Regions from separate parts of the Actinocorallia sp. A-T 12471 genome, predicted to be linked through region 3. Evidence: riboswitches for the same ligand, from Rfam matches in the RefSeq annotation. Region 3 holds a riboswitch; each other region holds the start of a gene.
What was found. Region 3 has a riboswitch for cobalamin ahead of R9X44_RS22590 (ribonucleoside-diphosphate reductase subunit alpha). Riboswitches for the same ligand answer to the same signal wherever they lie in the genome.
Positions count from the first base shown of each region.

Region 1 (4,048 bases), on a different contig from region 3:
CTACCTCGTCGCGCATCGCCTGCTGGTAGGCGGCGTCGTCTATCCGTCCCGCCTTGTGCGCGGCGCGGGCCTTGCGGATCGCGTCGGTCTGCGGGAACGAGCCGATCGTCGTCGTCGCGAGCACCGGCAGGCCGAGCCTGGCGCGCTGGGCGGCGAACCGGGCGGCGCGGTCGCCGCGACGGGCGTCGCCGAGCGCGTCGAGACGGGCGCGGACCTCGTGGTTCGTCCCGGCCGCGTACGCCTCGAGCGAGACCGGGCGCGGGTCCTCGGCGGTGAGCATCGTGCGCAGCGCGACGACCTCGGCGACCTTCTGCCTGGCGAACGCCAGGCGGTCGCGGACGGCCTCGGGGAGGCCGGTCTCGGCGTCGAGGTCGACCGGGACGTGCAGCAGCGAGCACGACGTGCTCAGCTCCACGTGCCCCGCGAGGCCCAGCAGCACCGCGTAGGCGGCCTTGGCCTTGCGGGCGTCGGCGCGCCACACGTTGCGGCCGTCCACCACGCCCGCGACGATCGTGCGGCCGAGCAGCCCGCCGACCGACGCGACGACGTCGACGTTGCCGGGACCCGCGACGAGATCGAGCCCGAACGCCTCGACGCCGGTGGCGGCAAGGGCCTTCAGCGCCGCCGCGTCGATCGTGCCGAAGTACGTCGCGAGCAGGACACGCGGACGGCTCGGCTGCGAAGACAGCCGGTTGTAAGCGCGCTCTACCGCCGCGATGTCCTCGGCCGACAGATCGCCGACGAGGGCGGGCTCGTCCAGCTGCACCCACTGCGCGCCCGCACCCGCGAGCCGCTCAAGCAACTCGGCGTACACCTCGACGAGGCCGTCGAGCAGATCGAGCGGGCGGAAGCCGTCGGGGGAGCCTGGCGCGGCCTTGGCGAGCAGCAGGTAGGTGACGGGTCCGACGAGCGCAGGCCGGGTCTCGATACCGAGCGCCTTCGCCTCAAGGTACTCCGCGACGGGCTTGGCGGCCGCGCCCTCGGCAAGCCGGAACCTTGTGCCGGGGCCGATCTCAGGCACGATGTAGTGGTAGTTCGTGTCGAACCACTTCGTCATCTCCAGCGCCGGGACGTCCTGGACGCCGCGCGCCATCGCGAAGTACCGCTCGAGGCCGTCGAGGTCCCGGTACCTGTCGGGCACCGCGTCGACCATGACCGTCGTGTCAAGGACCTGGTCGTAGAAGGAGAAGGTGTTCGACGGGATCGTGTCGAGCCCCGCGTCGCGCAGCTCCGCCCACACGCCTGCGCGCAGGCCGCGCGCGGTGTGCTGGAGGGCGGCGGCGTCGATGCGGCCCGCCCAGTGGTCCTCGGTCGCGAACTTCAGCTCGCGTCCCGCCCCGATTCTGGGGTATCCGAGGATCGTCGTTCTCATGGCAGCTTCCCTCGCTGAGCCATAGCGCGGCTTTCGGGGAAGGCGAACGGAGCCCGTCGGAGGTGCGCGGGCGTCGTCCCCTGGCCCTCCCACGAGGCCGCGGACCACCGCGCGCCGGTCGGCGCGCGGGCGGAGGCAGGTCTTCGGACTCGTGGGCACCGCGTCTTCCGACGCGACCTACCGGCCGTCGCTTCCCAGGCCATGCGGCCCAGTGCTCTGTGACGGCTTCCGTTCCCACTCACCGCTGCGGGGCAGCCCCGGAATCACACCGGGTTCCCTCTTACGACACCCGACCGGCCGCCGGGTGAACCATCCGCGCCGCAACCTTATCCCGCCCCGGCGCTCATCCCTCACTCCGCATCCTCCACCAACCCACCCAAAACCCCCGGCCGTAGTTCACGGGCGAGCCGGTGCGTGAAATTTTTCCGGTGAATTTTTCGGGCGGAACGGGACTTTGTGGGATTTGGTGGAGAATGGTCTTTGGTAGTCTCTGGAATTGCTCGGCTGATTGTTCGGTGCGTGGTGAGGGTTTTCGCCCGTTTCGGGGGTAATTCATGGATGGTTCTGGATGGGTAAGGTCGCAAATGTTGTGGACTTGGGGTGCGGTGGTCGCTGTGGCGATGGTGTTCTGCGGGCTGTTCGCGGTTCCAGCGCAGGCCGCTCGGCAGGTGCGTTACGTGGCGCTCGGCGATTCCTTCGCTGCGGGCCCGGGGATTTCCCGCGAGCTCGACGCGAAGTGCGAGCGGTCGAGTCGCAATTACGCCCGCGTTCTCGCGCGGCGGATCGGAAATGTCGCACTCAAGGATGTGACGTGCAAGGGGGCGACGACCGACGCCGTGGCCCATCGGCAGAAAGCGGGGGTCGCGGCGCAGATCGACGCCGTCACCGCCGACACCGACCTTGTGACGCTCACGTTCGGCGGCAACGACATCGGATTCGGGGGGATCGTCCGCACCTGCGCGTTCGCCTCGTTCCTGCGCGGGTGCAAGCGGATCTTCACCACGGGCGGGGCCGACAGGATCGACGCGAAGATCGCCGCGACCGGGCCGAAGATCGACAAGGTGATCCAGCGGGTGCGCGCCAAAGCGCCACGCGCGGTGATCGTCGTCGTCGGGTACCCGAGGCTGCTGCCCGACACCGCGCGCTGCGGCCGGGCCGTCGCCGTCAAGCCAGAGGACATCCCCTACCTCGCCGCGAAGCAGCGGAGCCTGAACACGATGCTGGCCCGTCGTGCGGCGGCCGCCGGGGCGCTCGGCGTCGACCCATGGCTCGCCAGCACCGGCCACGACGCGTGCCGCTCGGCGGCCACTCGGTGGACGGAGCCGCTGCGCGAGCCGTCCGGCGCGGTGGCGATGCACCCGAACGCCAAGGGCATGGCCGCCGTCGCCACCCTGATCGAGGCGGCTCTGGCCCGCTTACCGCGGCCGCCCCCGGAAAATGTCAGAGGCGGCCCGTAGCGTGTGGGGCGCCCGGGACGGACCGGGCACGGGCGGTCACGGGGGCCGTGTGGGGAGAGTGAGGGACCATGCCTCTCGCGGATGAGCTGCTGGGTAGCCGGGAGGTCGCGGAGCTTGCCGCGGTGCTCGACAGGACGGGGCGGCGCGCCGCAGCCGAGGCGGTGCGCGGCGTCGCGCCGGGTATCGGCGCGCTGGCGCTGCGGGAACGCAGTGACGCGCTCACCCTCGCGCTGCTCGCCTCCCTGCCCGCAGGGCACGCGGGTATGCGCGAGAGCGCACGCGCCGCGCTGCGGGATCCGGCGTTCACCGGCTGGATGGTCTGGCCGGTCACCGAGGCTGTTGTTACGCGCGCGCTTGAGGAGGAGACCCCTGCGGCGTTCGACGAGGCGCTGACGCTGCTCATGGAGCTCACGCCTGTCTTCACCGGCGAGTTCGCGATCCGGCGGCTGCTGCGCGCCGACCTCGACCGCGCCCTGGCGATCGTCACCGGGTGGACGGACCATCCGGACGAGCACGTGCGGCGGCTCGCGTCGGAGGGGACGAGGCCACGGCTGCCCTGGGCCGTCCGGGTGCCGGAGATCCTGGCGCGTCCGCTGGCGACACGGGCCCTTCTCGACGCGCTCCACCATGACCCGTCGGAGTATGTGCGCAGGTCGGTCGCCAACCACGTCAACGACATCAGCCACGCCGACCCTGCGCTCGCCGTCGAGATCGCGGCGGGGTGGGATGCACTGTCGCCGTCGGGGGAGCACACGGCGCGGACGGTCAGGCACGCCCTGCGCACCGCGGTGAAGCGCGGACATCCCGGCGCGCTGACCCTTCTCGGCTTCACGCCCGACGTCCAGGTCACGGTCACCGGCCCGCGCCTGACCTCCCTTGAGGTCCCGGTCGGCTCCCACCTCGACTTCGCCTTCGAGGTCGCCAACACGGGGCAGTCCGCCGCCCGCCTGGTCATCGACTACGTCGTCCACTACCGCAAGGCCACGGGCCGCACCAACCCCAAGGTCTTCAAGCTCACCGCCTGCTCCCTGCCCCCCGGCGAACGCCTGACCTTCACCCGCCGCCACCCCCTCAAACCCCTGTCCACCCGCCCCCTCCACCCCGGCCCCCACTCCCTCACCCTCCAAATCAACGGCACCCCCCACAACCCCACCCCCTTCACCCTCACCCCACCCCCCCACCAGTAACCTTCCATCACCCCGCACCCCGCACCCCGCGC
Region 1 covers NZ_JAWZTE010000007.1:125,108-129,155, reverse strand. Annotated here, with positions in the region: gene metE (5-methyltetrahydropteroyltriglutamate--homocysteine S-methyltransferase) at 1-1,372, opposite strand, end outside; cobalamin riboswitch at 1,489-1,701, opposite strand; gene R9X44_RS20820 (SGNH/GDSL hydrolase family protein) at 1,927-2,829, shown strand; gene R9X44_RS20815 (DNA alkylation repair protein) at 2,898-4,016, shown strand.
Region 1: another riboswitch for cobalamin. It lies ahead of metE (5-methyltetrahydropteroyltriglutamate--homocysteine S-methyltransferase); the one in region 3 lies ahead of R9X44_RS22590 (ribonucleoside-diphosphate reductase subunit alpha).

Region 2 (4,048 bases), on a different contig from region 3:
CGTACGGGACGCGCTGTGTCCGCCCGCCGATCCTGCACGGCGACGTGTCGAGGCCCGAGCCCATGACCGTCGAGTGGGCCGAATACGCCCAGTCGCTGACGAACCGCCCGATAAAGGGCATGCTGACGGGTCCGGTGACGATGCTGGCGTGGTCGTTCGTCCGGGACGACCAGCCGCTCGCCGAGACCGCGCGGCAGGTCGCGCTCGCGCTGCGCGACGAGGTCGGCGACCTCGAGGCGGCCGGTATCGGCGTCGTCCAGGTGGACGAGCCCGCGCTGCGCGAGCTGCTGCCGCTGCGCGCCCGCGACCACGCCGCCTACCTCGAGTGGGCGGTCGGCGCGTTCCGGCTCGCGACGTCGGGCGCGGCCGACGCGACGCAGATCCACACGCACATGTGCTACGCGGAGTTCGGCGAGATCATCGGCGCGATCGCCGACCTCGACGCCGACGTCACCAGCGTGGAGGCGGCCCGCTCCCGGATGGAGCTGGTCGGCGACCTGCGCGCGGCGGGCTACCGGAACGGGATCGGGCCCGGCGTCTACGACATCCACTCGCCGCGCGTCCCGTCGGTCGAGGAGATCGAGCTGAACCTCCGGCGTGCGCTCCAGGCGGTCGACCCGGCCCGGCTGTGGGTCAACCCGGACTGCGGCCTGAAGACCCGCGCCTACCCCGAGACCGAGGCGGCGCTGCGCAACCTCGTCACCGCCGCCCGCCGCGTCCGCGCCACCCTCAACTGACACCCACCCCAACTACCCCAAACCCACCCCGCAGTCCCTTCGGGACTGCGGGGTGAAGGCACGCGCGCCCTCACGCCGACGGGCCCTGCGGGGTGAAGGACCCGGGGCCCTCTGACGCCGACGGTCCCGGCGGGTGAAGGACGCGCGGCCTCTGACACCGACGGCCCCTGCGGGCTGAAGGACCCGGGCCCTCAGACGCCGACGGTCCCTGCGGGACTGCGGGTGAAGAACGCGAAACGCTCGACGCCCTTAAACGTCGACGTCCCGTCGAGACTCCGGAGGGCACGGCATACGCAGTGCCCTCTGACGCCGACAGTCCCTTCGGGAACGCGGAGGGCGCGGCACACGCAGTGCCCTCTAACGTCGATGTCCCTGTGGGACTGTGGAGGGCGTGGGGCACGCGATGTCTTCGGACATCGACGGCCCCTGCAGGACTGCGGCGTAGGGGACGCGACACACAAGATCCCTTCACCCCGCAGTCCCTTCGGGACTGCGGGGAACGAAAAGACGCGCGGCCTCTGACGCCGACGATTCCTGCGGCGACCGCGGGAGGGACGCGTCACACGCGATGCGCTCTGACGCCGACGGTCTCTGCGGGGGCCGCAGGGAGGGGCGCGTCACACGCGATGTCCTCCAACGCCGACGGACCCTGTGAGGACTGCGGGGAGGGACGCTATACACGCGATGGCCTCTGATGCCGACAGGTCCTTCGGGGGCCGGAGGAGGGGCGGGCCTCTTGCGCTGATGGTTTCTTTGGGGGACGTGGGGAGGGGTGTCGGGTATGTGGTTCGTTCTGGGGCTTGGGGGTGGGGGGTGGGGGCGTGGCATTATGGGGGGGAAGGCGAGCGGGGGATGAGGAAGCCGGTGTTAGTCCGGCGCGGTCCCGCCACTGTGATCGGCGAGCCGGTCCCGAACTTCAAGCCACTGCCCTGCGGGGTGGGAAGGCCGGGATCCGGCGTTCGAGCCGTCAGCCAGGAGACTCACCCGTCTCGCCTCCTCGCAGAAATTGGGGCGGATCTCCCCGAGAGAGGACGGTGGCGGCGCATGCCGTACGCAGTGTGGAGCGCGCTGGAAGCGTGCCCTTCTCCCGGAAGGCCCCCCTTCATCCCGTGTCCGGCGTCGCGGAACGGCGGGCACGGCTTCCCCCGGGAGTACAACGATGGGTTTCCCCCGCAGGCTGCTCGGCCTGCCCCTGGCAGTCGCCCTCGCGCTCGGCGTCACCGCGTGCGGAGGTGACGACGACAAGGCCGCGCCGTCCGCCGACGCGCAAGGCTGCGTCGAGTCCTACGACGCGGCAACCGACTACTTCCCCGTGAAGCAGAAGCTCGAGCACGCGACCAACTTCACCCTCACCTACGCCAGGAACTACCAGGTCCTGACGGTCAAGCAGCCTTCGCCCGGCGCGAAGCCGCAGACGTACGTCCTGGTCCGCTGCGGCACCCCCGAGCCCGCGCTGACGGGCGAGCTGGAGGGCGCGGTGGCCGTCGAGACCCCGGTGCGGTCGCTGTTCTCGGCGTCCACGACCCATCTGCCCTTCCTCGCCGACCTCGGCGTCCTCGACGTGCTGAAGGGCGTCTCCTCGGCCGCCTACGTCACCTCCCCCGACGTGATCGAGCGGGTGCAGTCGGGCGCGGTCGCCGAGTACGCGTCGGGCCAGGAGATCGACGTGGAGAAGGTCGTCGGCGCGGCCCCCGACGTCCTGGTCACCGACGGCACCGAGAACCCCGGCTACCAGCCGCTGCGCGAGGCAGGGGTCGACGTCCTGGCGAACGCCGAGTGGCTCGAGTCGAGCCCGCTGGGCCGCGCCGAGTGGGTGAAGTTCTTCGCCGCGCTGACGGGTTCCGAAGCCAAGGCCGACCAGGTCTTCACGAAGGTCGCAGCCGACTACCGCACGCTCGCCGACAAGGTGAAGAACGCGGAGCCCACGACGGTCCTGCCCGGCACGATGTACTCGGGCCAGTGGTCGATCCCGAACGGCGGCAGCTACGTCGGCTCGCTGATCAAGGACGCGGGCGGCACCTACGCCTGGGCCGACACCGCAGGAACCGGCAGCACGACGCTCGACCTCGAGGCCGTGCTCGCCAAGGCCGAGGACGCCTCCACGTGGCTCGTCGTGGAGAACGGCTGGACGAAGCTCGCCGACGCCGAGAAGGCAGACGCGCGTTACGCGAAGTTCAAGGCGTTCCAGACGGGTGACGTGTGGTCGGCCAACAAGGTCCTCGGGCCGGGCGGCGGGAACGACTACTGGGAGCGCGGCGTGGCGCGGCCCGACCTGATCCTCGCCGACCTCGTCGCGATCCTGCACCCGGACCTCTCGCCGGGCCACGCGTTCACCTTCTACCGGAAGCTCGCGGCGTGACCGTCACGCGCTCCGCCCGTCCCGCGGCCGTGCGCCGCAGGACGGGCGTCCTGGCCGGTCTCGCCGCGCTGACGGCGGTCGCCTTCGTGCTCGCCGTCATGATCGGCTCGACGCCGCTGCCGCTCGGCTCGGTCCTCGCCGCGCTCGCCCGCGACGCCGACCAGGCCACCGAGACGATCGTGTGGACCGTGCGGCTGCCGCGCGCTGTCACCGCCGCGCTCGCGGGGGCCGCGCTCGCCGTCGCGGGCGTGCAGATGCAGACGCTGTTCCGCAACCCGTTGTCCGAGCCGTACATCCTCGGAGTGAGCTCGGGGGCGAGCCTCGGGGTCGCCCTCGTCGTCACCGGGTGGGGCGGCGGGAGCGCCGGCGCGTTCACCGCCGGGGTGGCGGGGCTCGGGAGGGTCGGCGTGGTGCTCGCCGCGTCGGCGGGGGCGGCCGCGGTGCTGCTGCTCGTGCTCGCGCTCGCGCGACGGGTGCGGTCGGTCGTGACGCTGCTCGTCATCGGCGTCATGGTCGGCTCGGCGGCGGTCTCGGTGATCACGCTGATGCTCGTCTACACCGAGCCGCGCCTCGCCCAGCAGTACATCGCGTGGGGGCTCGGCAGCTTCGCCGGGACGACCTGGGCCGACCTCGCGGTACTCGGTCCCGTCTGCGTCGGCGCGCTCGCCCTTGCGCTGGCCTGGATGAAGCCGCTCAACGCGCTGCTGCTCGGCGAGAACTACGCGCGGACGATGGGCGTGCACGTACGGCGGACAAGGACCGTGACGCTGCTCGTCGCGTCGGTGCTCGCGGGCGCGGTCACCGCGTTCTGCGGGCCCATCGCGTTCCTCGGGCTCGCGGTGCCGCACGTGACGCGGCTGCTGCTCGGCACCGCCGACCACCGCGTCCTGATGCCGGGGGTGCTGCTGCTCGGCGCGTGCGTCGCGCTGCTGTGCTGCGTCGCGACCCAGGC
Region 2 covers NZ_JAWZTE010000007.1:129,291-133,338, forward strand. Annotated here, with positions in the region: gene metE (5-methyltetrahydropteroyltriglutamate--homocysteine S-methyltransferase) at 1-737, shown strand, start outside; cobalamin riboswitch at 1,590-1,719, shown strand; gene R9X44_RS20830 (ABC transporter substrate-binding protein) at 1,897-3,096, shown strand; gene R9X44_RS20835 (iron ABC transporter permease) at 3,093-4,048, shown strand, end outside.
Region 2: another riboswitch for cobalamin. It lies ahead of R9X44_RS20830 (ABC transporter substrate-binding protein); the one in region 3 lies ahead of R9X44_RS22590 (ribonucleoside-diphosphate reductase subunit alpha).

Region 3 (4,048 bases):
GGCCCGGTGCCGCAGCAGCGCCGCGACGACTTCCCCCGCCATCTCGTCGGATAGCCCCGCCACCCGCTCGACCAGGGCCGCACGCTCGAGTGCGACGACCTTGCCCACGCTGTCGAGGCCGGCCCGCATGAGCGCCCGGTACACCCGCACCGGAAGCCCGAGATCCTCGATGGGCGTCCGATGCCGGACCGTCGACTCCGGCGTCACCGTGTACCCCTCCGCCACACCTTCGGACTTTTCCTCCACACCCCCACCTTCCACCCCAACCCTCCCGGACTCCGCAACCCACACTCGTCCGGTGTGTCGCGCCCACGCCTTCAACGCCCAGAAGGCCGCTCGACCGCCGTACCGCCACGCGGACCCCGACCACTCCCAGCAGGGCGCGCGCATGGGCGGCGGCCGCTCGCCTGCAGCGCACTCACGCAGACCTCCAGTCCGTGCCAGGCTCCGCACCTCTTGAACACCCGGCGTGGACGGCGGGCGCCCACTTGCAGCACGACCACGCAGACCACCGCGCTGCGCTGGCGTCGCTGCGCCTTGCGTACCCGGTGCGGACCGCCTGGCTGTGCCAAACTTCGCGCGCCTTGAGCACCTGTCGTGGACGGCGGGCGCCCACTTGCAGCACGGCCACGCAGACCGCCGCGCGGTGCTGGCGTCCCGCGCCTTGAGCGCCTGGCGTGGACGGTAGGCGCTGGATTGCGGCGCGACGCGCCGGACGCCGGGCTGCGCCTGCGCTGCGCGCCTTGGGTGCCTGGTGTGGGCGGTGCTGGGGCTGCGGGAGTGTGAGGGTGCTGGTGTGGACTCACGGGCCGCCGGGCTGTGCTGGCGTTGTGCCTTGGGTGCCGTGGTGTGGGCAGCGTTGGGGGGTGCGGGGGGGTGCGGGGGGGTGCGGGGGGGTGCGGGGGGGTGCGGGGGGGTGCGGGGGGGTGCGGGGGGTGCGGGGGGTGCGGGGGGTGCGGGGGTGCGGGGGTGCGGGGGGTGGTGTGGTCTCGCGGGCTGCTGGGCTGGGCTGGCTTTGTGTGTCTTGGGTGCGGGTGGTGCAGGTGGTGCGGGGGTGTGCGGATGCTGGTGTGGATTCGTGCGTCGCCGGTCTGTGGCGGCTTTGCGCGCCTTGGGTGCGCGTGGTGTGGGCGGCGTTGGGGGTGTGGGGGTGCTGGTGTGGGCTTGCGGGCTGCCGGGCTGGGCTGGCTTTGGGTGCCTTGGGCGCGCGTGGTGTGGGCGGTGTTGGGGGTGCGGGAGGGTGAGGGTGGTGGTGTGGGCTTGCGGGCTGGGCTGGCTTTGTGTGTCTTGGGTGCAGGTGGTGTGGGGGGGCGGGGCGGTGTTTGGGTGGGGTGGGGGAGGGCGGAGGGGGCTAGATGTTGAGGTTGTTGGGGGGTGGGGGTACTAGATGTAGAGTTCTCTTGCGCTGGTCCGCCCCGGGAGGGGTGGGGTGAGAGGGAATCCGGTGGGAATCCGGAGCTGCCCCGCAGCGGTGAAGGGGAACGGAAGCCGTCACAGAGCACTGGGTCCGGGAGGGCCTGGGAAGCGACGGCCGGTAGGCGAGTGGTGTGCGCCCCTGAGTCCGAAGACCTGCCCGCGCTGTTACGTCCATACGCCTCGAGGGAGGGCGGCGGACGCGTGCGCGGAGCTGTGCCGTGCGCCGTCCTCGCGCGCCTTCGGGCACATGCTGCGAGGGAGAGCAGATGACGGTGACCGTGGCGGCCCACGATCGCGAGCAGGCCATCCGGGAGGCCGCCGCGCGGGTCGCGGCAGACCCCGACCAGTCACGCGTCGCGGCGGGCCTGCTGGCCGGGCTGATCGCCGACGAGGCCGCCGGGGAGGGCGCGGTGTCGTTCGCGGCGTCGGTGGCGCTGGCGCACGCGCAGGGGCTGCTGAACGAGCGGACCGCGGCGTTCGTCGCCGAGCACGCGGCCGAGCTCGACGCGCTGGTCGACCACGCCGCCGACGCGCGCCTCGAGTACTTCGGGATGCGGACGGTCTACGACAGGTACCTGCTGCGCCACCCCGTCACGCGCCGGGTGATCGAGCGGCCGCAGTACTTCTTCCTGCGGGTCGCGTGCGGGCTCGCCGACACCGTCGCCGAGGCGGGCCGGCTGTACGGGCTGATGTCGCGGCTCGAGTACCTGCCGTCGTCGCCGACGCTGTTCAACTCGGGCGCGGCCCGTCCGCAGCTTTCGTCGTGCTTCCTGCTGGATTCGCCGCGTGACGAGCTCGAGTCCATCTACGAGAGGTACGCGCAGGTCGCGCGACTGTCGAAGTACGCGGGCGGGATCGGGATCGCCTGGTCGCGGATCCGTTCGCGCGGTTCGCTCATCCGCGGCACGAACGGGCACTCCAACGGGATCGTGCCGTGGCTGCGCACGCTTGACGCGTCCGTCGCGGCGGTCAACCAGGGCGGGCGGCGCAAGGGCGCGGCGTGCGTGTACCTGGAGCCGTGGCACGCCGACGTCGAGGAGTTCCTCGAGCTGCGCGACAACACGGGTGAGGACGCGCGGCGCACGCACAACCTGAACCTCGCGCACTGGATCCCCGACGAGTTCATGCGCCGCGTCGAGGCCGACGCCGAGTGGTCGCTGTTCGACCCGAAGGAGGTCCCCGAGCTTGTCGACCTGTGGGGCGCGGAGTTCGATGCCGCCTACCGGGCCGCCGAGGAGTCGGGACGGTACGTCAGGCGGGTGTCGGCGCGCGCGCTGTACGGGCGGATGATGCGGACGCTCGCGCAGACCGGGAACGGCTGGATGACGTTCAAGGACGCCGCGAACCGCGCCTGCAACCAGACGGCCGAGCCGGGCAACGTGGTGCACCTGTCGAACCTGTGCACGGAGATCCTCGAGGTCACCAGCGACGGGGAGACCGCGGTGTGCAACCTCGGCTCCGTCAACCTCGCCCGACATGTCGGACCTGACGGGTTCGACTTCGCGCGGCTGCGCGAGACCGTCAAGACGGCCGTGCGGTTCCTCGACCGCACGATCGACCGCGGCTTCTACCCGACCGACGAGGCGCGCGGCGCGAACCTGCGGTGGCGTCCGGTGGGCCTCGGCGTCATGGGCCTCGCCGACGTGTTCTTCACGCTGCGGCTCCCGTTCGACTCGCCCGAGGCGCGCGAGCTGTCCACGGCGATCGCCGAGGAGATCGCGCTCGCCGCGTACGGGACGTCGTCGGAGCTGGCCGAGGAGCTCGGCGCGCACCCGTCGTACGGGGCGACGCGGGCGGCGCGCGGCGTGCTGCACCCCGACCACTTCCCGGGCGCGGCGCGCAGCACCGAGTGGGCCGAGCTGCGGGAGCGCGTGGCGCGGACGGGCCTGCGCAACTCGCTGCTCGTGGCGATCGCGCCGACGGCGACGATCGCGTCGATCGCGGGCTGCTACGAGTGTGTGGAGCCGCAGGTCAGCAATGTGTTCAAGCGCGAGACGCTGTCGGGCGAGTTCCTCCAGGTGAACCGCTACCTCGTGCGCGACCTGCGCGAGCGCGGCCTGTGGATTCCGGAGATCCGCGACGCGATCAAGCGCGCGGAAGGGTCGATCCAGGACATCCCGGTCCTCGACGACGACCTCAAGGCGCTCTACCGGACGGCGTGGGAGCTGCCGCAGCGCGCGCTCATCGACCTTGCCGCCGCGCGGACGCCGTTCATCGACCAGTCGCAGTCGCTGAACCTGTTCATGGCGACGCCGACGATCGGCAAGTTGTCCTCGATGTACTCCTACGCGTGGAAGTCGGGGCTGAAGACCACCTACTACCTGCGGTCGCGTCCGGCCACCCGGATCACGCAGACCACCGTCCCCGCCCAGGCGGCCGCGGCGGGCCCCGGCGACGCCGTCACGTCCGGCGTCGTGCCGGTCGCGACGATCGACGCCGACGCCGTCGCGTGCTCCCTGGAGAACCCCGAGATCTGTGAGGCGTGCCAGTAATGACGCTGCTCGACCCGGGCATGGACCTGACGCTCAGGCCCATGCGTTACCCGGACTTCTACGACCGTTACCGCGCGGCGATCCGCAACACGTGGACGGTGGAGGAGGTCGACCTGGCCTCCGACCTCGCCGACCTCGCG
Region 3 covers NZ_JAWZTE010000008.1:169,875-173,922, forward strand. Annotated here, with positions in the region: gene R9X44_RS22585 (PfkB family carbohydrate kinase) at 1-246, opposite strand, end outside; cobalamin riboswitch at 1,390-1,592, shown strand; gene R9X44_RS22590 (ribonucleoside-diphosphate reductase subunit alpha) at 1,683-3,908, shown strand; gene R9X44_RS22595 (ribonucleotide-diphosphate reductase subunit beta) at 3,908-4,048, shown strand, end outside.

Region 4 (4,048 bases), on a different contig from region 3:
GCCGCGCCGCCCCGAGGACAAGGCGCGCACCGTGCTCGCCTGCGCCCGCGCGGCCGTCCTCGCCTACGGGCTGGGCCGCGCCGAGGACGCCGACCGGGTCCTGTCCGTCGCGTTGGAGACCGTCGGGATGCCCGCCGCGCGTCAGCGGCTGCTCGCGCAGCGCGCGGCGTTCGCGGTGCACCGGGCGAGCAGCCGCGAGGCGTTCGACCTCGCCGACGACGCCGCCGAGCTCAGCGACGCCGACCCGGCGATCCGCGCGCGGATCGACACCGTCGAGGCGGTCACCGCCGCGCTCACCGGCCAGGCCACGGCCGCGCTCGACAAGGTGCGCGCCGGGCTGCGCCACGCCGACCACTGGCACGAGCACGCCCCCGAGTCCGGGCCGCTGCTCGAGTTCGCGCGGTCCTGGGTGTGGATCAGCGTCGGCGACCTCGACGCCGCCGCCGAGCACGGCGTCCCGTCCGACGATCCCGTCGCGCGCGCCGCGACCCGCGCCCGCGTGGCCCGCGCGCGCGGCCAGGTGCACGCCGCGCTGCGCGAGGGCTGGGACGGCGCGCGGATGCTCGAGCGCGGCAGGTCGCTGTTCGCCGGTCCTTGCCTGGGCGAGCTCGCGCACTCCGCCGCGCTCGCGGGCGACCTCGCGACGGCACGGCACGCGCTCGCCGAGGCCGACCGCCGCGCCCTGCCGACGCTGCGCGCGCTGTGGTTCCCCGTCGCGCTCGCCCGCCCCTGGCTGCTCGTCGCCCAGGGCGCGACCGGCGCGGCAGTCCACGGCCTGCTCGACGCAGCGGCCGCCGCCGAGGCCCTTGAGCTGCGGCCCTATGCGCTGACGGCCCTGCACGACGTCGTCAGGCTCGGCGCGGCCGGCGTCGTCGCCGACCGGCTCGCCCACCTCGCCGAGGACGCCGAGGGCGACCTCGCCGCGCTGTGCGCGCGGCACGCCGAGGCGTCGGCGGCGGGCGACTGGTCGGGCCTGATCGGCGTGTCGTTCGAGTTCGAGGAGCTCGGCATGGCGCTGCACGCGGCCGAGGCCGCCGCGCAGGCCGCCGAGGTGCACTGGGACAAGCAGCAGGCCGCCGCGGCCGGGACCAGGGCCTGGGTGCTCGCCCAGCGCTCGGACCAGGTCCGCACGCCCGCGCTGCGCACCGCCGCCGTGCCCGACCTCAGCCGCATCCAGTACGAGATGGCCGAACTCGTCGCGGCGGGCCGCACCGAGCCGGAGATCGCCGAGCAGATGGCGATGCCGGCCAAGGCCGTCGCCGAGCAGATCGCCGAGATCTGCGCGCGCCTTGGCGTCTCGGGGCCCGAGCGGCTCGCGGTGCTGCTGTCACCGCCGGTCTGAACGCACGAAGCGCCGGGCGGCTGCGTGCCGCCCGGCGCTCGCGTGCGGACTAGGCGTCCGCGTGCGCCGGCTGCGCGACGGCGACGGGAGCCGCCGCGCGCAGTCCGAGCAGGCCGAACACCACGCCGAGCGACGTCCAGAGGATGACGGCTGAGGCGGCCGCCAGAATCCGGAAGTCCCACAGCAGCTCCGGCGGCACCGGAAGCTCGTCGGGGTTGGCCGGGAGCAGGAACAGCACGGCGAGCCCGACGACGCCGACCGCGCCGGTCGCGAGCTGCCGGAGATGGTCGGGCTTCACCCGCAGCGCCGCGTTCACCCGCCACGCGACGAACATCGCCGCGAGGCCGATGACGATGGCGGCGGCCCACGTGACGGTCCGCTGCTCCAGCGTGCCCTCGTCGCCGACGCCCGGAGGATTGGCCGGGTAGCGGACGAACGGGAGCAGCCAGAAGCCCGCGAACGCGGCTCCGGCGAGCGTCAGGGAACGCTGCCAGGGCCGCTCATCGGACGTGCGGCGGAAGACCGCCCAGTAGACGGCGGCGAACAGGATGCCCAGGGCGATGCCCGCCCCGACCGACGACAGGACGAGTCCGAAGTGCTGCTCGGTGCGGGTGAACACCTCCTCGGCGTGCTCGTGGACGCCCGACGCGGCGGCCTCGGCCGCCGAACGCTCGCCTTCGAGCTCGACGGCGCGGTCCATGACGGGTTCGGCGACGAAGAAGCCGAAACCGCCCGAGATGAGGCCCGCGAGGGCACCGGCGATGACGCCCCGGCCGATCAGGCGGGGCAGGAGTTCGGCGGCCATCAGTGGCAGGGCGCGCCGAAGAGGTGCCTACCGTCGTGCGCGAGCTCGTGCAGGACGGTCTGCGGTGCGAAGAAAAGGGCGTAGAGGGTGGCGAACGCCAGCACGACGGCGATGGCCAGGAACACGAAGTTGCGGACGTCGCTGACGGACGCGGGCTGCGCGCCCGCTCCCGCCGTCGTCTCGGGGGTGCTCATAGGGGTCTCCTTTCGGGGTGCCTCGCCCCGAACCAGGGAGGACGACGGGTCAGTGTCCTGACTCTCCGGCCGTGGCCGGATCACAGTGGCGGGACCGTCCCGGACTCTCACCGGGTTCCTGCACACCGTCGCCTCTGTATGTATTTGTCCTTTGGAGGGTCCTCTGCCGCGCGGCGGTTCGTCAAGCAGGCGGGGGAGCGTTCCAGGCCACTTCCCAGGCCACTCCCCAGGTCATTGCGTCGGCGCGATGCCGGACATGTTCTGAAATGTGAGACGGATGACCGATGACTGAGACGGATGCACTAGAATGCCGCCATGGCAACCCGCAACATCCGACTCGCAGTCGTCGCCGGTGACGGCATCGGTCCCGAGGTCGTCGCCGAGGGCCTGAAGGTCCTCGACGTGATCGCCGGTCAGTATGACCTGGCGATCGAGCAGACCGCCTACGACCTGGGCGCGGCCCGGTGGCACAGGACCGGCGAGGTCCTCCCGGACTCGGTCCTCGAGGAGATCCGCGGGCAGGACGCCATCCTCCTCGGCGCGGTCGGCGACCCGACGGTCCCGTCGGGCACCCTGGAGCGCGGGCTGCTGCTGAAGCTGCGCTTCGCCCTCGACCACTACGTGAACCTGCGCCCGGTCAAGCTGTTCCCCGGTGTGCAGACCCCGCTGGCGGACGTCGCCCCCGAGGACATCGACATGATCGTCGTCCGCGAGGGCACCGAGGGGCCGTACACCGGCGTCGGCGGCGTGCTGCGCAAGGGCACCCCGCACGAGATCGCCACCCAGGAGAGCGTCAACACCGCCTTCGGCGTCGAGCGCGTCGTGCGGTACGCCTTCCAGATCGCCGCGGGCCGGCCGCGCAAGAAGCTCACGCTGGTCCACAAGGACAACGTGCTGACCTTCGCGGGCGAGCTGTACCAGCGGATCCTCAAGCAGGTCGGCGCGGAGTTCCCCGAGGTCACCACCGACTACATGCACGTCGACGCGGCGACCATGTTCTTCGTGAACAACCCGTCGCGGTTCGACGTGATCGTCACCGACAACCTGTTCGGCGACATCATCACCGACATCGGCGCGGCCATCGCGGGCGGCATCGGCCTCGCGGCGTCCGGCAACGTCAACCCCGACAGGACCGCGCCGTCGATGTTCGAGCCGGTCCACGGCAGCGCCCCCGACATCGCGGGCCAGGGCAAGGCCGACCCCACGGCCACCATCCTGTCCGTCGCGATGCTCCTCGAGCACCTCGGCCTGCCCGAGGCCGCGCGCAAGATCGAGAAGGCCGTCGGCGACGACCTGACCGAGCGGACCGGCGCGCGCAGCACCCAGCAGGTCGGCGACGCGATCGCCAAGCGAGTAGCCGGGTAGGCGGCAGCCACCTGGTTCCTCGAAGGATCTTCCCCCAAGGGGCCTCAAGGACGGGCGTGCCGCCGACGCGGCGCGCCCGTTCTCGGCTTTCCCGGGTGTGTGCGCCGCGTCCCCCGAGGCCCGCTCGCGTGAACGTGAGACAGAGCACACAATGGAGTGCACCGGAGGTCGTTCCCCGGTGACCCGGAAGAGGTTTGGACAGACATGATCGAGTTCACCGTCAAGCTCGCCGAGCAGCGCAGGTCCCCCGAGGAGCGGGAGGCGGTGCTTGCCGAGCCCGGGTTCGGGCAGGTGTTCACCGAACACATGATCACCATCGAGTGGGACACCGAACGCGGCTGG
Region 4 covers NZ_JAWZTE010000001.1:962,442-966,489, forward strand. Annotated here, with positions in the region: gene R9X44_RS04535 (hypothetical protein) at 1-1,342, shown strand, start outside; gene R9X44_RS04540 (CbtA family protein) at 1,392-2,147, opposite strand; gene R9X44_RS04545 (CbtB domain-containing protein) at 2,147-2,341, opposite strand; cobalamin riboswitch at 2,371-2,504, opposite strand; gene R9X44_RS04550 (3-isopropylmalate dehydrogenase) at 2,657-3,706, shown strand; gene R9X44_RS04555 (branched-chain amino acid aminotransferase) at 3,911-4,048, shown strand, end outside.
Region 4: another riboswitch for cobalamin. It lies ahead of R9X44_RS04545 (CbtB domain-containing protein); the one in region 3 lies ahead of R9X44_RS22590 (ribonucleoside-diphosphate reductase subunit alpha).